3 regions of the Janthinobacterium sp. NKUCC08_JDC genome follow, and region 1 is predicted to be linked to each of the others. Evidence: predicted binding sites of a transcription regulator. Region 1 holds the regulator's gene; each other region holds the start of a gene.
What was found. The regulator LexA, encoded in region 1, represses DNA repair genes until DNA is damaged. The targets are predictions, from matches to a motif close to ACTGTATNNNNATACAGT.
Positions count from the first base shown of each region.

Region 2: a site for LexA is predicted at 1,588-1,605, ahead of recA (recombinase RecA). Genes of this name have one in related genera too.
Region 3: a site for LexA is predicted at 2,912-2,929, ahead of dinB (DNA polymerase IV). Genes of this name have one in related genera too.

Region 1 is NZ_JAHKQW010000001.1:843,110-850,586, forward strand. It holds gene KO538_RS03870 (inorganic phosphate transporter) at 1-868, opposite strand, end outside; gene KO538_RS03875 (DUF47 domain-containing protein) at 908-1,534, opposite strand; gene KO538_RS03880 (replicative DNA helicase) at 1,628-3,013, opposite strand; gene rplI (50S ribosomal protein L9) at 3,149-3,604, opposite strand; gene rpsR (30S ribosomal protein S18) at 3,632-3,922, opposite strand; gene priB (primosomal replication protein N) at 3,948-4,247, opposite strand; gene rpsF (30S ribosomal protein S6) at 4,268-4,657, opposite strand; gene lexA (transcriptional repressor LexA) at 4,933-5,568, shown strand; gene KO538_RS03910 (cystathionine gamma-synthase family protein) at 5,638-6,879, opposite strand; gene purF (amidophosphoribosyltransferase) at 6,986-7,477, opposite strand, start outside.
Region 2 is NZ_JAHKQW010000002.1:570,505-577,981, forward strand. It holds gene recX (recombination regulator RecX) at 1-177, opposite strand, end outside; gene recA (recombinase RecA) at 381-1,484, opposite strand; gene KO538_RS08600 (response regulator transcription factor) at 1,740-2,474, shown strand; gene KO538_RS08605 (sensor histidine kinase) at 2,471-4,012, shown strand; gene KO538_RS08610 (DUF4212 domain-containing protein) at 4,005-4,319, shown strand; gene KO538_RS08615 (sodium:solute symporter family protein) at 4,316-6,364, shown strand; gene KO538_RS08620 (S9 family peptidase) at 6,406-7,477, shown strand, end outside.
Region 3 is NZ_JAHKQW010000008.1:94,460-101,936, forward strand. It holds gene KO538_RS19075 (TonB-dependent receptor) at 1-559, shown strand, start outside; gene KO538_RS19080 (recombination-associated protein RdgC) at 693-1,589, opposite strand; gene dinB (DNA polymerase IV) at 1,708-2,841, opposite strand; gene KO538_RS19090 (S9 family peptidase) at 3,035-5,209, shown strand; tRNA gene KO538_RS19095 (tRNA-Val) at 5,309-5,384, shown strand; tRNA gene KO538_RS19100 (tRNA-Asp) at 5,439-5,515, shown strand; tRNA gene KO538_RS19105 (tRNA-Val) at 5,733-5,808, shown strand; tRNA gene KO538_RS19110 (tRNA-Asp) at 5,866-5,942, shown strand; gene KO538_RS19115 (CzcE family metal-binding protein) at 6,304-6,642, shown strand; gene ahpF (alkyl hydroperoxide reductase subunit F) at 6,711-7,477, opposite strand, start outside.

The DNA of each region.
Region 1 (7,477 bases):
CGCCCGTGATGGTGTGCGTGGTCGACACGGGAATGCCCAGCGCCGTCGAGACGAACAGGGTGATCGCGCCACCCGTTTCGGCGCAGAAGCCGCCGACGGGTTTGAGCTTGGTGATCTTCTGGCCCATGGTCTTGACGATGCGCCAGCCACCAAACAAGGTGCCGAAGCTGATGGCCGTATAGCACGAGATGATGACCCACATCGGCGGCATGGCATCGGCCGCGCTCGAGTAGCCGGCGGCGATCAGCAGCATCCAGATGATGCCGATGGTTTTTTGTGCATCGTTGCCGCCGTGGCCCAGGCTGTAGGCTGCCGCCGAGACCAGCTGCAGCCGGCGGAACCACTTGTCGACCTTGCGCGGCGTCGAGCGCACGAAGATCCACGACACGAGCAGCATCATGATGGAGCCGAACACGAAGCCCAGTACCGGTGCGATGACGATGAAGGCGACGGTTTTCCACAGGCCGGCCGCGACCAGCGCGCCCGTGCCGGACTTGGCGACAGCGGCGCCCACCAGGCCGCCGATCAGGGCGTGCGAGGACGACGATGGAATGCCGTAGTACCAGGTAAACAAATTCCAGAAGATGGCGCCCATCAGCGCGCCGAAGATCACGTACTGGTCGATCACTGCCGGATCGATGGTGCCCTTGCCCACCGTGGCGGCCACGGTCAGCTGGTGGAACACGAAGATGGCGACAAAGTTGAACGTGGCAGCCATGGCAACCGCGGTCTGCGGTTTCAATACGCCCGTCGAGACCACCGTGGCAATCGCGTTGGCGGCATCGTGGAAGCCGTTCATGAAGTCAAACAGCAGCGCCAGGACGATCAACAGGCCTAGCACGTAGATGCTGATTTGTATGGTCATTATAGTTTCTTTTCTGATTCTGGTTCAGGACAGGCCCAACGCTTACGCGTTTTCGACGATGATGCCTTCGATAATATTGGACACATCTTCGCAACGGTCGGTCACGGTTTCCAGAATTTCGTAGATCGCTTTCAGCTTGATCAGATTGCGCACGTCCGGTTCGTCGCGGAACAGCTTGGACATGGCGGCGCGCATTACGTGATCGGCGTCCGATTCCAGGCGATCGATCTCTTCGCAGATGGCGACGATCTTGCGCGAGTTGTCCATGTTGTGCAGCATGGCGACGGCGTCGCGCACTTTTTCGGTACAGGCCAGCACCAGTTCGGCCAGGCGCTTGGCTTCCGGCGTGACGGCCTTCAGGTCGTACAGCGAGACGGTTTGCGCCGCATCTTCCAGCAGGTCGAGGATGTCGTCCTGGCGCGTGATCAGCTGATGGATGTCATCGCGGTCGATCGGCGTGATGAAGGTCTTGTGCAGCATTTCCACGGTGGCGTAGGTGACTTTGTCCGCCTGTTTCTCGATGCTTTCGATCGCATGCACGCGGTTTTCCAGGTCGTCGAAATTGGTCATCAGGCCGAGCATCTCTTTGGCGCCCTTGACGCACAGTTCCGCGTGCTGGTTAAACAATTCAAAAAACTTGCCCTCTGTGGGCATCAAGCGTCCAAACATGTCATTCTCCGTTAAGCATTGAGTCGTGTTATTTACTACAGAAAGCCGCCCCGTTGTCGGGGGCGGCCGATGGAATGCCAGTGCTGCTGAGTCTTAGTCGCCTTGGTAAAGCGCCAGGCCACCACTGTAATTGCCAAATTTGGTGTATTGCCCCATGAAAGTGAGGCGGATGCTGCCGATTGGACCGTTACGTTGTTTACCGATGATGATCTCGGCCGTTCCCTTGTCTGGCGAGTCGGGGTTATACACCTCGTCGCGGTAAATGAACAGGATCACGTCGGCATCCTGTTCAATAGCGCCCGATTCGCGCAAGTCGGACATGACAGGACGTTTATTCGGGCGTTGTTCCAGCGAGCGGTTCAGCTGGGACAGCGCGATCACGGGGCAACCGAGTTCTTTCGCCAGGCCTTTCAAGCCCCGCGAAATCTCGGAAATCTCCGTGGCACGGTTGTCGCCCGGCGTATTGGCCGACATCAGTTGCAAGTAATCGACGATGATCAGGCCCAGCTTGCCGCATTGACGCGACAAGCGGCGCGAGCGGGCACGCAATTCGATGGAATTGAGCGCCGGCGTTTCATCGATGTACAACTGCGCGTCGTTCATCTTCTGAATGGCATTCGTCAGGCGCGGCCAGTCTTCGTCGTTCAGGCGGCCGGTACGCAAACGGTGCTGGTCGAGCTGTCCGACGGAGCCGAGCATACGCATGGCCAGCTGGGCGCCGCCCATCTCCATCGAGAACACGGCCACGGGCAAGCCGCTGTCGATGGCCACGTTTTCACCGATGTTGACGGAAAACGCCGTCTTGCCCATCGAAGGACGGCCCGCCACGATCACCAGGTCGCCCGGCTGCAGACCCGAGGTCATGCGGTCGAGGTCGATGAAACCGGTGGGCACGCCCGTGATTTCACTCTGGTTGTCACGGCTGTACAGTTCGTCGATACGCTCGACCACCTGCGTCAGCAGGGGCTGGATGGCGGTCCAGCCCTGGGCGCCGCGCGCGCCTTCTTCGGCGATGGCGAAAATCTTCGATTCGGCCTCGTCAAGCATCTGCTTGACTTCCTTGCCTTGCGGGCTGAAGGCCGTACCGGAGATATCGTCGGCGACGGTGATGAGTTTACGCAGCACGCCGCGGTCGCGCACGATCTCGGCGTAACGCCGGATGTTCGCGGCCGATGGCGTGTTTTGCGCCATGGCGTTCAGGTAAGCGAGTCCGCCCACGTCATCGGCCTTGCCGAGCTGGGTCAGGGTTTCAAAAACAGTAATGACATCGGCTGGCTTGGAAGCGTTAACCATCTTAACGATTTGCTCGAAGATGATGCGATGGTCATAGCGATAGAAATCCTCCGCATGCATGAAGTCGGCGATGCGGTCATAGGCGGCATTGTCGCGCAGCAGACCACCGATGACGGATTGTTCTGCTTCGATCGAATGCGGCGGAATACGGAGGGAATCCAGTTGCGGATCAGAGGGGGCGTTCATGGCGCGAATTATACCCGCTTCGGCGTGCTGGCAAAAATAAAGGGCTGAAATTGAGCGAAAAAAAGGCCACAAAAAAGCCGGGCGAACCCGGCTTTTCATAGTGCGGCAATGCTTGCGGGCCAGGCCCGCAGACAATTACGCGTTCGCGTCTGGAACGACAGCGATAACAACTTCCACGACCACGTCGGTGTGCAGAGCAACCGAAACGTTGTGCTCGCCAACGATCTTCAGCGGGCCGGTAGGCATGCGGATTTGTGCTTTTTCAACAGCAAAACCTTGCTTGGTCAGCGCTTCAGCGATGTCGAAGTTGGTGACGGAACCGAACAGACGGCCATCAACACCAGCTTTTTGAGCAACTTGAACGGTCAGACCGCTCAGTTTTTCGCCCTGGGCTTGCGATGCGGCCAGTTTGGCGGCAGCAGCTTTTTCCAGTTCGGCGCGCTTGACTTCGAATTCAGCCACAGCGGTTGCCGTAGCACGACGTGCCAGGCGTTGCGGGATCAGGAAGTTACGTGCGTAACCGTCTTTGACTTTGACGACTTCGCCGAGGTTACCGACGTTAACAACTTTTTCTAACAGAATGATTTGCATAGTTCTTCTCCAGGAATATCTGACCGATTAAGCGTGGTGCAGATCGGTGTATGGCAGCAGCGCGAGGAAGCGAGCGCGCTTGATTGCGGTGTCAACTTGGCGCTGGTAGTGCGCTTTGGTACCGGTCAGGCGTGCTGGCATGATCTTGCCGTTTTCTTGGACGAAGTCTTTCAGCGTGTCGACGTCTTTGTAGTCGACTTGCTCAACGTGAGCTGCGGTGAAGCGGCAGAACTTCTTGCGTTTGAACAACGGGTTTTGCTGTTTGCGTTTTTCTTTAAGCTTGAGCTTATTTTTGTCGAACTTTTTACCGAATGCCATGTCAGGCTCCTGTATCTAAAATGCGCTAGTCAGAATTGACTGCACTAAAATCAATGATGTGAAACACCAAACTCTTGCTGTTGCGGCTCTTCCTGGCCAGGAAACCCGTGAACTGATACACCCCGCCCAAGCTTGCCTGACTGAACCTGCCTGAGATTTCGCCAGCGGCTAGCGCGGCAACATCAAACTCGGTCAAACGGGCAATCCCTGCTTCCATCTGCTGCGAACTGTGTTGCAATACTGCATTCACAATCGGCAGCCCTGCCGGGGTATAGCGCAATATTTCGCGCTCGGCAATGATGGCGGTTACTTGTAGCTGGTTCAGCGCACGATCCTGGTCAAGAATTAAGCTGCTGCTGCGGCTGGAGCGGCTGCTGGTGCTTCGGTGCGGTGGCTTTTGGCCGCGTCTTCGCGTTGTACCGATTTCATCATCGGCGAAGGAGCTGTTTCAGCTTTCTTCATTTTAACGGTCAGGTGACGCAACACGGCATCATTGAATTTGAATGCTGTTTCCAACTCGACCAGGGTCTCGTTGTCGCATTCGATGTTCAGGCAGATGTAGTGTGCTTTAGGCAGCTTTTGGATCGAGTAAGCCATTTGACGGCGGCCCCAATCTTCCACGCGGTGAACCGAACCGCCGCGGGTGGTTACGCTGGCTTTGTAGCGTTCGATCATCGCGGGCACTTGCTCGCTTTGGTCCGGATGGACGATAAAGACTATTTCATAATGACGCATGCAAACTCCTTCAGGTCGGATTGATAATCGCCCACCCCGGCGTCAAGACGGGTGTGGGAAGGTCAGCCGAAGATTATAACCGTCTTTTGCAAACGTTTCAATCATTCCTTCCACAAGCGCCCGAAAAGCCCGTGCGCCACCGTGCTTTCCGACCGTGGACAAGTATTTCTTGCGAAATTCGCCCAAAACACGGAAATCCCCTTGCATAGTGGGCGATACTGTACAAAAATACAGACTGTTCATATAGACAGCATTTTAGTATGCACCCACCGCTCATGATCAAGCTGACAGCACGACAAGAACAAATCCTGAACCTGATCAAGGACGCGATTGAAAACACGGGCTTTCCTCCCACCCGTGCCGAAATCGCCAATGAACTGGGTTTCAAATCGGCCAATGCGGCCGAAGAGCATTTGCAGGCCCTGGCCCGCAAGGGCGCGATCGAGATTTCGCCCGGCACCTCGCGCGGCATCCGCCTGATCGGTGCGGCCGCCGAAGCGCCGCCATCGAAAGTGCCGGCAGCCCTGCTGATGTCGCTTCCCCTGATCGGCCGGGTGGCGGCAGGTTCGCCCATCCTGGCGCAGGAAAACCTGGAAGCGAGCTACAACGTCGATCCGGCCCTGTTCTCGGCCAAGCCCGACTTCCTGCTGAAGGTGCGCGGCTGGTCCATGCGCGACGCCGGCATCATGGATGGCGATTTATTGGCCGTGAAAAAAGTCGACAGCGCCAAGAATGGCCAGATCGTCGTCGCCCGCATCGGCGACGAAGTCACCGTCAAGCGCTACAAGAAGACGGGCTCCGTCATCGAACTGCTGCCGGAAAATCCGGACTTCAAGGTCATTACCGTGTCGCCGGAAGATGAATTCGCCCTGGAAGGTTTGGCGGTAGGCTTGATGCGCAGCTGGCATTAAACTGCCGCACGAAAAAAAGGGCCGCGACAGCATCCCTGTCGCGGCCCTTTTTACATGGTGCGCGGCTGCTTATGCGTCCAGTGCGCTGCTGAAATCTTCCAATAAGTCTGCTTCATCCTCGATACCGACGGACACGCGGATCAGCGATTCGGCGATGCCCATGCTGGCGCGGCGCTCGGCACCCATCTCGTAGAAAATCGTGTGGGCGACGGGAATGACCAAGGTGCGCGTGTCGCCGAGGTTGCTGGCGGGAATCGCAAGATTGAGACGATTGAGGAAATCGAAGCAGTCGATGCCATCTTTCAGCTCAAAGCTGAACAGCGAACCATAGCTGCGGAACATGTCCGTCGCCAGTGCGTGCTGCGGGTGCGACACCAGGCCAGGATAATGCACGGCCGCCACTCTTGGATCCGCCTGCAACATGGTGGCCAGCGCCAAAGCGTTCGAGCAGGTGCGATCCATGCGCAAGGCCATGGTTTCCGCGCCAACAGCGATATGATGCGCCGCTTCCGGCCCCAAGGATGCGCCGAAGTCGCGCAAGGCCTTGGCACGGATTTGCGCGATGCCCCACTGCGCGGGCGCCGCCTTCTTGTAGTTCTCGAAAATGTTCGGATACTGCGTCCAGTCGAACACGCCCGTGTCCGTCAAGCTGCCGCCCAGCGCATTGCCGTGGCCGCCGATGGATTTCGTCAAGGCATTGACCACCAGACCCGCGCCCACAGCTTTCGGGCGGAACAGGTATGGCGTCGTCATCGTGTTGTCGACGATGTACAAGATGCCCTTCTCGCGGCACAGGTCGCCGATTTTCTTCAGGTCGGCGATTTGCGTGCGCGGATTGGCGATGGTTTCCACAAACACGATGCGCGTGGCCGGCGTAATGGCCGCGGCCACATTGGCCACCTCGGTGGCGTCGACGAACGACACGCCGATGCCCTGCCCCGTCACCGTTTGCCACAAGCTGTTGGTGTTGCCAAACAAAAAGGCCGACGACACGACATGGTCACCCGCGCGCAGCAACGATTGCACCACGGCGCCGATGGCGCCCATGCCGGTGGCGAAGCACAGGGTCGCCACGCCGTCTTCCATCTTGTTGACCTTGTCTTCCAGTGAGGAGACGGTCGGATTGCCCTGGCGGCCATAACGGAAGCCCGGCTCCTTGCCCTGGAACACGGACGCGAGCTGGCGCGCATCGGCGTAACCGAAGGCAACGGAAGTATGCACGGGCTTGTGCAGCGAGCCGTGCTCGATGCCCTTGCGGCGGTCGTTGTGCAGGATGGTGGTGGTGAAGCCGTAGGTTTTTTTGTTGGTCATGGTGGAAGTTCCAAATACTCGTCTTGCCGCTTAACCCAAGGCAAGTGCCGGGGTCCGACCTGAGGGTCCGACCCCAAAAAAAGCCCGGCATCGGCCGGGCAGGTACTTATGCTTCCGTTGTCGCCAGGTTCAGGTTCAGCTGGGAACGCGGCGTATCTTCGGGCGCTGCCGCCTTCGGATGGTGGCGTGCATATTCCAGGCGGTCCAGGTACTCCTGCGACACGTCGCCCGTCACGTACACGCCATCGAAGCACGATGCCTCGAAGTTCGTCAGGGCCGGGTTGACGTCGGCGATCGCCTGCTTCAGCGCGCCGATATCCTGGTACACGAGGTAGTCGGCCGTGATTTCGCGGCACACTTCTTCCGTCGTGCGGCCGTAGGCGATCAGCTCGTCGCGCGTCGGCATGTCGATGCCGTACACGTTCGGGTAGATCACCGGTGGCGCGGCCGAGGCGAAGATGACCTTCGTCGCGCCCGCTTCACGCGCCATCTGCACGATTTCACGGCTGGTGGTGCCGCGCACGATGGAATCGTCGACCAGCAGCACCACTTTATCCTTGAATTCGGACGGGATCGCGTTGAGCTTCTGGCGCACGGA
Region 2 (7,477 bases), on a different contig from region 1:
GGAAAAGCGCTCCTGCGACAGCCAATTGGCTTGCTCCAGGCTGTCGAGCAAGGCTTCCACGTCATCGCCCTCCTGCGCATGGCGCTGAAGCTTGCGCCGCAATTCCATGCGGCTGTGTTCACGCATCGACAAAAAGCGTAGCGCCCTGCCCTTCAGGCTTAGTTGTACTGCGGCCATACACCCACCTTGTCTTTCATTCCACAATCACATCACCCAAACACAATCGCCGCCCGGCGCAACAGCGCGGGACGGCGATCATGGTCCTACCTTGCGGCAAGCCATGCGTAGGCCGGATCAGGGCCCTTGGACCGTAATCCGACAACATTGTTGACGTCTGTGGTGTTGTCGGATTACGCGCGGCTTTGCCGCGCTAATCCGACCTACTCTGGCTTGGCTTCCGCAGCCTTGGCAGCCTTGTCGGCGGCTTTATCCGCTTTTTCCGGCTTTTCAGCAGCCAGCGGCGGCAGTTCGCGCACGCCCAGCGAAGCGCGGACCTTGTTTTCGATTTCGCGGGCCAGCGCCGGACGCTCCTGCAGGAAGGCGCGAGCGTTGTCCTTGCCCTGGCCGATACGTTCGCCGTTGTAGCTGTACCACGAACCGGATTTTTCCACGATCTTGGCATCCGAGCCCAGGTCCAGGATTTCGCCTTCGCGCGAAGTGCCTGCGCCGTACAGGATGTCGAAGTGCGCTTCCTTGAACGGTGGCGCGATCTTGTTCTTGACGACCTTGACCTTGGTTTCGTTGCCGATCACTTCATCGCCGGACTTGATCGAGCCGGTGCGACGGATATCCAGGCGCACGGAGGCGTAGAATTTCAGCGCATTGCCGCCCGTGGTTGTTTCCGGGCTACCGAACATCACGCCGATCTTCATGCGGATCTGGTTGATGAAGATGACCAGGGTATTGGTGCGGTTGATGGAACCGGTCAGCTTGCGCAGGGCTTGCGACATCAGGCGCGCTTGCAGGCCTGGCAGGGAATCGCCCATGTCGCCTTCGATCTCGGCGCGTGGCGTCAGTGCGGCCACGGAGTCGATGACGACGAGGTCGACGCTGCCCGAACGCACGAGGGCGTCGCAGATTTCCAGCGCCTGCTCACCCGTGTCCGGTTGCGAGATCAGCAATTCGTGCAGGTTCACGCCCAGCTTTTGCGCGTAACCGACGTCGAGCGCGTGCTCGGCGTCGATAAAGGCGCACGTGCCGCCCAGTTTTTGCATTTCGGCGATGGTTTGCAGGGTCAAGGTGGTTTTACCCGACGATTCCGGACCGTAGATTTCCACCACGCGGCCGCGCGGCAAGCCGCCCACGCCCAGCGCGATATCGAGGCCGAGCGAACCGGTCGACACGACTTGCACTTCTTCGATCGGTGCGCTGGCATCCATGCGCATGACCGAACCTTTGCCAAACTGCTTCTCGATCTGCGCCAGTGCGGCGGCGAGCGCCTTGGCTTTTTCCGATGCGGGTACTACAGCTTTTTTATCGTCCATATGTTCTTTCAGCCGTTCTACAGTTGCGGATTCACGTGACGCATCTACGTGAACCGTGCAGCCTGCGATAGCGCCAGTGGGTTAAATTCTTTACACAGACAGTACTGTATAAAAAAACAGTGATCAATGCAAGCGGAACGTGGATTTGTTTTGAAACAGATCAATACAAGCGTGGATTTTCACAAAAATTCGCCACCTTGCGGAAAATGAAACACAATACAAGCTTCTACCGCCGCAAAGCATAGGAAGTGCACCATGCGTATTTTACTTGCCGAAGATGACAGCGTGCTGGCCGATGGCCTGACCCGCTCGCTGCGCCAGTCCGGTTATGCGATCGACTACGTCAAGACGGGGCAAGAGGCCGATACGGCCCTGTCCACCCAGGAATTCGACTTGCTGATCCTCGACCTGGGCCTGCCCAAAATGTCCGGCCTGGAAGTGCTGCGCCGCCTGCGCGCACGCGCTTCGCTGCTGCCTGTGCTGATCCTGACGGCCGCCGATTCCATCGAACAACGCGTGAATGGCCTCGACCTCGGTGCCGATGATTATATGGCCAAGCCGTTCGCCTTGTCGGAACTGGAGGCAAGAGTGCGCGCCCTGACGCGCCGCGGCGCTGGCGGCGGCGCCACCATCATCAAGCACGGCCCCCTCAGCTACGACCAGGTGGGGCGCAGCGCCTACATCAACGACCAGATGCTCGACCTGTCGGCGCGCGAACTGGGCTTGCTGGAAATCCTGCTGGGCCGCACCGGCCGCCTCGTCTCGAAAGAGCAGCTGGTCGACCACCTGTGCGAATGGGGCGAGGAAGTGTCGAACAACGCCATCGAAGTGTATGTGCACCGCCTGCGCAAGAAGATCGAAGTGGGCGGCGTGCGCATCGCCACCGTGCGCGGCCTCGGCTATTGCCTGGAAAAATACTCGGAAACGGCGCGCCTGAACGCTGAAGCGGGCGAGTCGGCAAGCCCGGCCAGCGGACCCGCCAGCAAGTGAAGGCGCGCGAGGCGCCAGCGGACGAGCCGGATGATGACGACTGGTTCGAGCCGCCCACCACGGAGCAGGACGACACCATCGAGCATTCGCTGTTCGGCGAAATCCTCGACTGGATGCTGGCGCCCCTGCTGCTGCTGTGGCCGATGAGCATCGCCATCACCTATCTGGTGGCCAAGGGCATCGCCAATCAGCCGTTCGACCATGCGCTGGAAGACAGCGTGACCGTGCTCACGCAGCAAGTCAAGCAGGCCGATGGCGCCATGTTGCGCCGCGCGCCGGACAAGAACAGCAGCAATAATAATGGCCGCGACTTGCTGCGCGGCGACGATGTCGACACCCTGTATTACCTGGTGGTGGGTCCGCGCGGCGAATACCTGGCCGGCGACCGCGATTTGCCGCCGCCGCAGGATCCCGACAAATACCGCAGCGGCATGGTGCTGTTTCGCAACGACACCATCCACGGCACGCCCGTGCGCGTGGCGTTCAGCTATCTCGACATTCCTGCCGACAACGACGATGAGCCGCACCGCGCGCTGGTACAAGTTGCCGAAACCCTGGAGAAACGCGCCCAGCTGGCCAATGAAATCATCAAGGGCGTGATTTTGCCGCAGTTCATCATCCTGCCCGTGATCCTGGCTCTCGTCTGGTTTGCCCTGGCGCGCGGCCTGTCGCCGCTGGCGCAATTGCAGGAGCGCATACGCGCCCGGCCACCCGACGATTTATCGCCCATCGAATCGGGCCAGGTACCCGAGGAAATCACGCCGCTGGTCGGTTCGCTCAACGAGATGCTGGCGCGGCTATCGCTGTCGATCGACATGCAGAAACGCTTCATCGCCGATGCCGCGCATCAGATGAAAACGCCGCTGGCCGGCATGCGCATGCAGTCGGAACTGGCCCTGCGCCAGACCGACCACGACGAGATCCACCGCTCGCTGCTGCAACTGGCGAAAAGTTCGGAAGCGGCCACGCGCCTCGTCAACCAGCTGCTGGCCCTGGCGCGCGCGGAAAACCAGCCGCAGGCGGGCACGGCGTTCGAGCCGATCGAGCTGAGCGAACTGGCGCGCGGCGTGGTGCAGGACTGGGTGCAAGCTTCGTTTGCCCAGCATATCGACCTGGGCTTCGAGCAGCCCGCGTATTCGATCATGATTTCCGGCAATGCCATGATGCTGCGCGAGCTGCTGAGCAACCTGATCGACAACGCCCTGCGCTACACGCCGTCGGGCGGCAGCGTCACGGTGCGCGTGCGCAGCACCCTGGAACTGGCCATCCTGGAAGTGGAAGATACGGGTCCCGGCATTGCGCCGGCCGAGCGGGCGCACGTGTTCGAACGCTTTTACCGCATTCTCGGCAGCAATGTCGACGGTAGCGGCCTGGGCCTGGCCATCGTGCGCGAAATTGCGCAGCAGCATGGCGCCGAAGTCGATATTTTTAACAATCCGCGCGCGCAGTCGCCGAAGCTGCCGGGCACCCTGCTACGCCTGAGCATCGCCCTGCTGTTGCCGGACGCGCCAGAAGAGGATGACGTCACGTATGGATAAGCCGAGCCCACCCGTTGCCCCGGCGCGGCCATCGCACGCGCCCAGCCCCGAGCTGCAGGCGCGCCGCGACATCCACTGGCGCAAGACGCGGCGCCTGACGGCCATCCTGCTGCTGGTGTGGCTGCTGACGGGTTTTCTAACCGTATTCTATGCGCGCGAGCTGCTGCACCTGAACCTGTTCGGCTGGCCGCTGCCCTTCTATATGGCGGCCCAGGGCGCCTCGCTCGTGTACCTGGCCATCATCGCCTTCTATGCCTGGCGCATGCGACGCCTCGACCGCGACTTTCATGCCGAGGAGCAAGCATGAGCGGCCAGCGCAGTTTCTTTGCGCGGCTGAGCCGCTACTACCTGCTGTTTACGGCCGGTTTCGCCGCTTTCCTGCTGGCCTTGTCCGTGCTGGAACAGGAAGGCATGCCGCGCGCGTGGATCGGCTACCTGTTCATGCTCGTCACCATCACCCTGTACGCCACCATCGGCGTCATCAGCCGCACCTCGAACGTCACCGAATACTATGTGGCGGGGCGCCGGGTGCCGGCCATGTTCAACGGCATGGCCACGGCCGCCGACTGGATCTCGGCCGCCAGCTTCATCAGCCTGGCCGGCGGCCTGTACCTGAACGGCTTCGACGGCCTGGCCTTCATCATGGGCTGGACGGGCGGCTATTGCCTGGTGGCGCTATTGATCGCGCCCTACCTGCGCAAATTCAGCCAATACACGATTCCCGATTTCCTCGCCGCCCGCTACGGCAGCGGCACCGACAAGCGGGGCGCCAGCGTGCGCGTGGTGGCCGTGGCCGCCACCATCATCGTGTCGTTTACCTATGTGGTGGCGCAGATCTACGCCGTCGGCCTGATCGCCTCGCGCTTCACGGGCGTGGATTTTTCCGTCGGCATTTTCCTGGGCCTGGCCAGCATCCTCGTCTGCTCCTTTCTGGGCGGCATGCGCGCCATCACCTGGACGCAGGTGGCGCAGTACATCATCATCCTCGTCGCCTTTCTGATTCCCGCCATGTGGCTGTCGGTCAAGCATGCGGACAATCCCGTGCCGCAGATCGCCTACGGCAAAGTGCTGACGCAACTGAGCGCGCGCGAACACGTGCTGGAAACGGACCCGAAAGAAAACGAAGTGCGCGCCATCTTCCGCCAGCGCGCGCAAAGCTACCAGGCGCGCATCGACGGCTTGCCCGGTTCCTGGGAACAAGGCCGCCTGGCGGCCCAGCGCCAGCTCGATAGTTTGCGCCAGCGCAATACCTCGCTGTTCGACATCCGCAACGCGGAGCGCTACCTGATCGCCTATCCGAAAAGTCCGGACGAGGCACGCGTGCTGTGGCAGGCGGCGCAGGCGCAGAACCAGAAACGCGCCGAGCCGATCATTCCACACGCGCAGCCATTTCCCGCCGCAGACCGCGAGCAATCCGACATCAAGCGCAACAATTTCCTGGCCCTCGTGTTTTGCATGATGCTGGGTACGGCCGCCCTGCCGCACATCCTCATGCGATCGTACACCACACCCTCCGTGCACGAAACGCGCGTTTCCGTGTTCTGGACCCTGTTCTTCATCTTGTTGATCTATCTCACGATTCCCGCGCTGGCCGTGCTGGTCAAGTACGATATTTACTCGGCGCTCGTGGGCACGCAGTACGCGAACCTGCCCACCTGGGTGTCGTACTGGGCCAATGTGGACAAACTCAGTCCCCTGATCAGCATCGTCGACGTGAACCGCGACGGCATCGTGCAACTGGCGGAAATTTCCATCGACGCCGACGTGCTGGTGCTGGCCACGCCCGAGATCGCCGGCCTGCCCTACGTCATTTCCGGCCTGGTGGCGGCAGGCGGCCTGGCCGCCGCCCTGTCGACGGCCGATGGCTTGCTGCTGGCCATCTCGAACGCCCTGTCGCACGACGTCTATTACAAGGTGGTCGATCCCACGGCTTCGACGCAAAAGCGCGTGACGATTTCAAAATTGCTGCTGCTGGCCGTGGCCTTCATCGCCGCCTATGCGGCCTCGCAAAAGCCGGCGGACATTTTGTCGCTGGTGGGCGTAGCCTTTTCCCTGGCCGCCTCGACCCTGTTCCCGCCGCTGGTGCTGGGCGTCTTCTGGCAACGCGCCAACTTCCAGGGCGCACTGGCCGGCATGTTGACGGGCTTTGGCGTATGCCTGTATTACATGCTGCACACGAGCACCATGCTGGGCGGCAATGCCAGCGGTCAATGGTTCCACATCGCGCCCATCTCGGCCGGCATCTTCGGCGTGCCGGCCGGCCTGGCCGCCGCCATCCTCGTCAGCTGGCTGACGCCGGCGCCGGGACGCCGCAGCACAGGGCTGGTCGAACATATCAGGGCGCCGGAGTGAGCGTCCATAGGTCAATTTTTTATTCCAGGTTACAACACACCATGCCCCAGGCTTTCTTGCGTCTGCTACAGATCCTGGCCGCCTGCGCCAGCCTGTTCGCCCTTTCCGCACAGGCGCACACGGCCATCGCGCCGCCACCACTGTCGGCCTTCTTCGCCAACCCCGAATTCAGCGGCCCCCAGTTGTCGCCCGATGCGCGCCATCTGGCCGTGAAGGTGAGCGGCGCGAACAATCGCGAACGGCTGGCCATCGTCAACCTGCTCGATAACAGCATCAAGGTCGTGGCGCAATTCAGCGATGTCGACGTGGGCGACGTCGAATGGGTCAACAACGAACGCCTGATCCTGAACACGCGCGACCGCCAGACGGCGCCCGGCGACATGCGATTCGGGCCGGGCCTGTTTGCCGTCAACCGCGACGGCAGCAACTTTCGCCAGCTGGCCGCCCGCAGCGCCATGCCCGATGCCTCCACCTCGATCTATAAACTGCTGCCCTGGCATACCTACCTGACGGGCCAGCGCGGTGCGCAGGATTCCCAGGCCGTGTATGTGCGCAGCACCGTGTACGCCTCGACGGGCGAAGTCGACTACGAAGGCTTGCGGCAGCTCGATACGCTCACGGGCCGCAGCACGGCCGTCAAGCCGCCAGGCAAGGTGCGCCGCTGGCTGCTCGACCAGCATGGCGAACCGCGCCTGGCCGTGACCCGGGAGCGCAATATCGAAAGCGTGCAGTACCTTGATCCGGCCAGCGGCGCCTGGCGCACGCTGGCGCAGTTCGACGCCTACCTCGGCGGCCCCGACGCCTTCACCCCGCTCTCCTTCGGCCCGGACGGCACCCTGTATGTGAGCGCCCGCATGGGCAGCGATACGCTGTCCGTGCATGCCTATGACCTGGCCGGCAGCCGCATCGTGCCCACGCCCATCATCTCGCTCGACGGCTATGACTTCAGCGGCAATCTGATCGTCGGGCAAGGCAAGCTGCTGGGCGTGCGCCACCTGAGCGATGCGCGCGCCACGCGCTGGTTCGACCCGGCCATGACGGCGCCCCAGGCACGTATCGACGCCCTGCTGCCAGCGACCATCAACCTGGTCTCGCTGGCGGCCCGCCCCGCCA
Region 3 (7,477 bases), on a different contig from region 1:
GTTCAAGAAACTGTCGGTCAACATCGGCAAGAAGGAATACCGTGGTATCGACTGGGATCTGTCGGCCAACCACAAGTTCTCCTTCGGCAAGCTGACCGCCCAATTGAGCGGTACGCACATGTTGCACGCCAACTACACCAAAGCCGGTAGCGATAATATCTACACCAGCAACATGAACTTCTTCGGCGACACCAACGAAGTCACGTTCCGCAACCTGATGAAGCTGACGACGACCCTGGATACGGGCCGCCTGAGCAACACGGTAACGGTCAACTACCGTAACGGCTACACCGATGCAGCCGCTACCGTGTACAACCTGGCGACCCAGCAGGAAGAGAAAAACTTCCGCCTGCAAGTACCGTCGTACACCACGTTCGACTGGCAAGCACGTTTCGCCTTTGACAAGCAAACCACGATCCGCGCAGGTATCAAAAACCTGTTCGACCGTGCACCACCGCTGTCGCTGCGCGCTTCGTCGGGCCACCAGGTTGGTTTCGACCCACGCTACGCCGATCCAATGATGCGTTCGTTCTACATCACCGGCAACTACAAGTTCTAATGTGACGTTGTGAATTAGCTTGTCCGAAAGCGCCTTGCACTTCACCGTGCAAGGCGCTTTTTTTATGGCGCGACATATTGCGCAGACGAAAAAAAGGAGCCGCAGCTCCTTTTTTGTACCGGCATGACGGCTGTTACGCCGTCGCTTCGCCGCCCAATGCTTCGACCACGTCGGCCATCAGCTTGCTCAGCTCGCCCGTCATCAGCATCACGTCGCCGTCGAAACGCTCTTCGTCGTTCTTCGTGCTCGATTCCGTTTCCTTGATCACGTCGAGCGGCTTGACGCTCTTGATGGCCAGCGACTCCGTCAGCACGAATGAGATCTTGTCGTTCCACGTCATGGCCAGGCGCGTGCACTGCTTGCCGGCCGCGATGTGGCGGCGCACGTCGTCCGCTTCCAGGGTGTGGCGCACGTAGCGCACGGTGGCCTTGCTTTCGCCCGTGGCGCGCAATTCCGTATCCATGTCGACCGTGAAGCCGGCCGGCGCATCGTCGGCCTGCAGCCATTCCGTCATCACCGCCACGGGCGAGCGCTGCACGCGCAGACTTTCCAGCGGCAGTTTGTCGACGGCTTTCAACAGCAGCTTGATGACTTCATCGGCTTTCGCCGGGCTGGCGGCATCGACCACCAGCCAGCCATTGACGGGGTCGATCCACGTCCAGACGTTGCTGCGGATGCTGAAGGCGCGCGGCAGCAGCTCGTCGGCCACGCGTTCCTTCAATTCCTTCATGGCCTTTTTACCAGGCGCAAAGCCTTGCGCTTCTTCCATCTCGGCGGCGCGGGCCTTGGCCACCTGGTTGATGACGGTCGCTGGCAGCAGTTTCTTTTCCGTGCCCAGCAGGATCAGCATCTGTTTGTTGACCACGTGGACCAGGCCGCCGTTCGGGCGTGGCGTATCCCAGCCCTGGCGCATCAGATCCATGCTGGTCGCCGGCGTAAATTTGTTCGAGGACAGCGCCTCTTCCAGTTGTTCTGGCGTGTAAGCCCACGGTGCGGGCAGGCGGTAAATCTGAAGATTCTTGAACCACATAGTTTTTGTCTTCCGTTTGTTTCAGTAGTGCCAGGGGAACGCCATTCTACACTTTCGACACGGGAATGCCGTCAAAAGCGCGGACTGGCGCGGTGTTGTTGCTGCGTGGGGAATGCCGCTACAGGGCGGGAAACAGCTCCGCCTGGGCCGGTGCCTGCCGCGTCACGATGGCCGGGTCCGACAAGGTCGAGATGCGCACGCCCAGCAGGCGGATTTTCTTGTCAAATGGCACGCGCCGCAAGCAATCGCGGCTGGCGCGCAGGATGGCGGCGGCGTCCGCCGTGGCGCTGGGCAGGGTGATGTCGCGCGTGACGGTGCTGAAATCCTCGAAGCGCAGCTTGATGCCCACCGTGCGCCCCGCCAGCGACTGTTTATCCAAGTCGCCCGCCACGCGCGTACACAGGCTTTCCAGTTTTTCCGACAGGGTGGCGCGGTCGCGCACCACCTGCAAGTCGCGCTCGAACGTCGTTTCGCGGCTGACGGACTTGGTTTCCCGGCTCGTCTGCACGGGCCGGTCATCGATGCCCAGCGCCGCCTGGCGCAGCCAGCCCGTGTACAGGTCGCCGAACTGCGTGCGCAGCATGGCCATGTCGGCCCGGGCCAGCTCGCCAATGGTGACAATGCCCAGCGCTTCCAGCTTGGCCGTGGCTTTCGGACCGATGCCGTTGATCTTTTTCGCCGGCAAGGGCCACACGCGCGTTTCAATATCCTCCGGGTTCAGGATGGTCAGGCCGTCCGGTTTTTCCAGGTCGGAACAGATTTTCGCCAGCAATTTGTTGGGTGCCAGGCCGATCGAGCACGACAGGCCCGTGGCTTCGAACACGGCCGCCTTCAGGCGCGCCGCCATGGCCGGCGCCTGCTCGCCGTATTCGGTGAGATCAACATAGATTTCATCGATGCCCACGTTCTGGATGATGGGGCACAACTGGGCCACGGCCTGCTTGAAGCGCGCTGAATAGTCGCGGTAGGCCTCGAAATCGGCCGGCAGCAGGATGCTGTCGGGCGCCAGCTTGGCCGCCTTCATGATGCCCATGGCGGAAAACACGCCGAACACGCGCGCCGCATACGTCGACGTGGTGACGACGCCGCGCCCCACGTAGTCGCGCATGCGCGCAAATTGCCGCGTGCCGTCTTCCTGCAGCACGGGCTGCTGCAGACGCCCACCGCCGATGACGACGGCTTCGCCGCGCAATTCCGGATATTTCAACAGTTCCACGGAGGCAAAGAAGGCGTCCATGTCCAGATGCGCTATCCAGCGGCGGGCTGCGGGTGGCTCGGGAAAGGGGGAGGCAGATGTGGTCAAGGACACCTCGCGGCGGGATACTGTAGTTATATACAGTATCGCTGGAAATGCCCATGGATGCAAGTTGAAACGCACGCGCAAGGCGGTTGCTTTTCTCAATAGCAAGATTACAATCCTGACACAACTATTCAAAGGAGTCGCCTTGTCTATCGCCCATCACGCTGCGCGCCGCCGGTCCGCCTGGTTATCCATCCTGCCGGCCCTGCTGCTGTCCTCGCTGGCGCCATCCGCGCTGGCCGCCGACGCCGCCACCGCTACCGTCGCCACCATGTCGGCGCCCGTTGCCGCCAAGACGGCCTGGCAGGAAACGCGCCACGGCACGGTCGTCACGGACGACTACCGCTGGCTGCAAAAGAAGACCGATCCTGCCGTGATCGATTACCTGAATGCGGAAAACGCCTACACGGCCGCCGTCACGGCCCCGATCCAGCCGCTGGCCGACAAGGTGACTGCGGAAGTCAAGGGACGCATGCAGGAAGTGGACCTGTCCGTGCCTGCGCGCCAAGGCAATTTCTACTATTACACGCGCACGGAAGCAGGCAAGCAATACCCGATTCACTGCCGCCGTCCTGTCGGCAAGAACGGCGCCTACGATGTGCAGGCGCTTGAAGAAATTCTGCTGGACCAGAATCAATTGGCCGAAGGCCACAAATTCTTTGCCGTACGTGCGTTTGCCATCAGCCCGAATGAACAGTTGCTGGCCTACACCACCGACACGACGGGTTTCCGCCAGTACGAACTGCATGTCAAGGATTTGAAGACGGGCAAGCTGCTGGGCGACACCATGCCGCGCGTGACCTCGCTGGCGTGGGCGGCGGACAACGCCACCCTGATGCTGACGCAGGAAGACGCCACCACCAAGCGCGCGGACCGCTTGTTCCGCCTGCCCCTGGGCGGCACCTTGCAGCAGGTCTACCACGAGCCAGTGGAACAGTTCGCCATCGGCGTGAGCCGCACCCGCGACCATCGCTACTTCGTGCTCACTGCGCGCAGCACGGATACGAGCGAAGTGCTGCTGCTGCCAACGAGCAAGCCCGAAGGCAGTTTCCAGAGCGTGCTGAAACGTGAAAAAGGCCACCGCTACGGCATCGAGCACCGCGACGGCCAGCTGTTTATTCTGACCAACAAAGAGGCGAAGAATTTCCGCGTCGTCAGCGCGCCAGTGACCGCCCCGCAGCCGAAGAACTGGAAGAGCGTCGTGCCGCACAACAAGGATGCCGTGATCCAGTCCATCGACGTCTTCCAGGGCTATCTGGTGGTGATGGAAAAAGCCCGCGCCCTGAACCGCGCCCGCATCCATGATTTCGCGCGGAAGAACTGGAAAACGGTGCAGTTCGACGACCCCGTCTACCTGGCCACGGCGGCCGGTACGCCGGAGTTTTCCGCCACGCAATTTCGCATGTCCTACCAGTCGCCCGTCACGCCGCCCACCGTCATCGACATGAGCATGCAAGACGGCAAGCGCACGGTGCTCAAGCAGCAGGAAATCGTCGGCGGCTTTGATGGCAGCCGCTACACGACGCAGCGCTTGTGGGTGAAGGCGCGCGATGGCGTGCAGGTGCCGTTGTGGGTCGTCTACAAGAAAGGCGTCAAGCTCGACGGTTCCGCGCCGCTGCTGCTGTATTCGTATGGTTCGTATGGCATCTCGACGGAAGCCACTTTTGCCATCAGCCGCATCAGCCTGCTGGACCGTGGCGTCATCTATGCGCAAGCGCATATCCGCGGCGGCACGGACATGGGCGAAGCGTGGCATGAAGACGGCATGCTGATGAAGAAGAAGAACACCTTCAATGACTTCATCGACAGCGCCGACTACCTGGTGCGTGAAAAATGGACGAGCCCGAACCGCCTGATCATCCAGGGCGGCAGCGCCGGCGGCTTGCTGATGGGCGCCGTCGTCAACATGCGTCCCGAGCTGTTCCACGCCGTGCACGCGGCCGTGCCCTTCGTCGACGTGATGAACACCATGATGGACGCCAGCCTGCCGCTGACGACGGGCGAGTACCTGGAATGGGGCGACCCGAACCAGAAGACGGCCTACGACTACATGCTCAGCTACTCGCCCTACGACAACATTGCGCGCAAGAATTACCCGGCCATGCTGGTGACGACGGGCCTGAACGACAGCCAGGTCATGTACTGGGAACCGGCAAAGTATGTGGCCAAGCTGCGCGCGTACAAGACGGACGGCAATCCCCTGCTGCTGAAAACGAATATGGGCGCCGGCCATGGCGGCGCTTCGGGCCGCTATAACGCCATTGCCGAAAACGCATTCAATATGGCGTGGATGCTGTCGCAGTGGGGTATTACGGAGTAAAGTGAAAAAAGCGCTTGCAGAAGGATTTTGTCCGTCCTATAATAGCGCCTCTTCCAGACGTGGTGACAAACGTCGGGATGGTTTTCTGAGACAAGCAACGGGTGCTTAGCTCAGTTGGTAGAGCGGCGCCCTTACAAGGCGTAGGTCGGGAGTTCGAGCCTCTCAGCACCCACCAAATCAGAAAACTGTCCAGTGCTTCATGGATCAGCAATACAGATCATACGAGCTTGGAGTGGTAGTTCAGTTGGTTAGAATACCGGCCTGTCACGTCGGGGGTCGCGGGTTCGAGTCCCGTCCGCTCCGCCAATAAAAGAAAAGCCCTTTGGTTCTCTGAACCGAAGGGCTTTTCCCATTTCAGAAGCAGAAAACACGTCACTCCCCCCGTCCCTGACTATTTTTGCGCTTTTCAGCAAAAAAACTGCTGTTCACCCTCAAGAATAGTTGCACAAGCACGAATGCGCCCCCTATAATAGTGCCTCTTCCAGACGTGGTGACAAACGTCGGGATAGTTTTCTGGGTATGCGGGTGCTTAGCTCAGTTGGTAGAGCGGCGCCCTTACAAGGCGTAGGTCGGGAGTTCGAGCCTCTCAGCACCCACCACCAATACAGAAAATTATCCAGTGCTTCATGGATCAGCAACACAGATCATACGAGCTTGGAGTGGTAGTTCAGTTGGTTAGAATACCGGCCTGTCACGTCGGGGGTCGCGGGTTCGAGTCCCGTCCGCTCCGCCAATAAAAGAAAAGCCCTTTGGTTCTCTGAACCGAAGGGCTTTTCCCATTGTGGGACCGCAAATGCTCTAGAATCAGCGCTACCCCGGCTCCGCCCCTACCCCCGCAGTTTTCTCCCTACCTCGTCCTCTGGCCCATCATGCTTTGCTGCAATTTGCCCCAGCCTGGCCCTGTATCCGGGCAGCGATCAGGCCCTGGCCTTGCTCGTGCCCTTGGAGGCGACGGTGCAATTGTGAAATAGGACTTTGCAGATCCGACAAGAAACGCTTAGGATGCCGTGTTGCAAAAACCGGCGATCCCGGTGCAGCCACAACGACAATATGGCGCGGCTACTCGCTGCGCCTGGCTTATTCTTGGAGAAATTATGTTGAACACCCACCGCAGCGCCCTGGCGATTTTGTGCGCCGTCCTTGCCGCCTCGGCCATCGCGGCCGGCCCCACGGGCACGGCCGCCGACTATGGCAGCAGCGCCCCGCACGCGGCCGCCCAGCGCAGCATCGAGCTGCAACCCGATACCCGCCACATCAACGTCACGCGCGGCGAAACCGTCACCATCGCGCGCGCCGGCCAGCGTTTTACGTGGCACGTGCAAACCTTCAACAACAAGACCGTCTTCGCCCTGGCAGAGATCGCGCCGAAGGACATGCCCGTCGACGGCGTGCAAGTGTATGTGGCCGCCAATCCCCTGTACGCGGGCAGCTAAGTTTCTTCTACGCACAAAAAAACCGGAACCACCTCGCGGCCGTTCCGGTTTTTTTGCAGCGTAAAGATTTACGCAGTCAATGCTTCTTTCGACGCGGACTCTTCCACTACTTCCTCGTCGTCCGAGCGGATCAGGTGGTCAAAGGCGGACAAAGCTGCCTTGGCGCCTTCGCCGGTGGCAATGATGATCTGCTTGTACGGCACCGTGGTGACGTCGCCGGCCGCGAACACGCCGGGGATCGAGGTCTGGCCGCGGGCGTCGACTTCGATTTCACCGTGGCGCGACAGTGCCACCGTGCCTTTGAGCCACTCCGTGTTCGGCACCAGGCCGATTTGCACGAAGACGCCTTCCAGCTCGACCTTTTTCGACTCGCCGCTAACCCGGTCCGTGTAGCTCAGGCCATTGACGATCTTGCCGTCGCCGTGGATCTCGGTCGTTTGCGCCGACGTAATCACGGTCACGTTAGGCAGGCTGTGCAGCTTGCGTTGCAGCACCGCATCGGCACGCAATTCCGCGCCGAACTCGATCAGGGTCACGTGTTTCACGAGACCGGCCAGGTCGATCGCCGCTTCCACGCCCGAGTTGCCGCCGCCGATCACGGCCACGCGCTTGCCCTTGAACAGCGGGCCATCGCAGTGCGGGCAGTAGGCGACACCGTGGTTGCGGTATTCCTTCTCGCCCGGCACGTTGATTTCGCGCCAGCGGGCACCGGTGGCCAGGATGACGGTCTTGGCTTTCAACACGGCGCCATTGGCCGTCTCGATCTGCACCAATTTGCCCGGCGTCAGTTTCGCGGCGCGCTGGGTGTTCATGATGTCGACTTCGTATTCCTTGA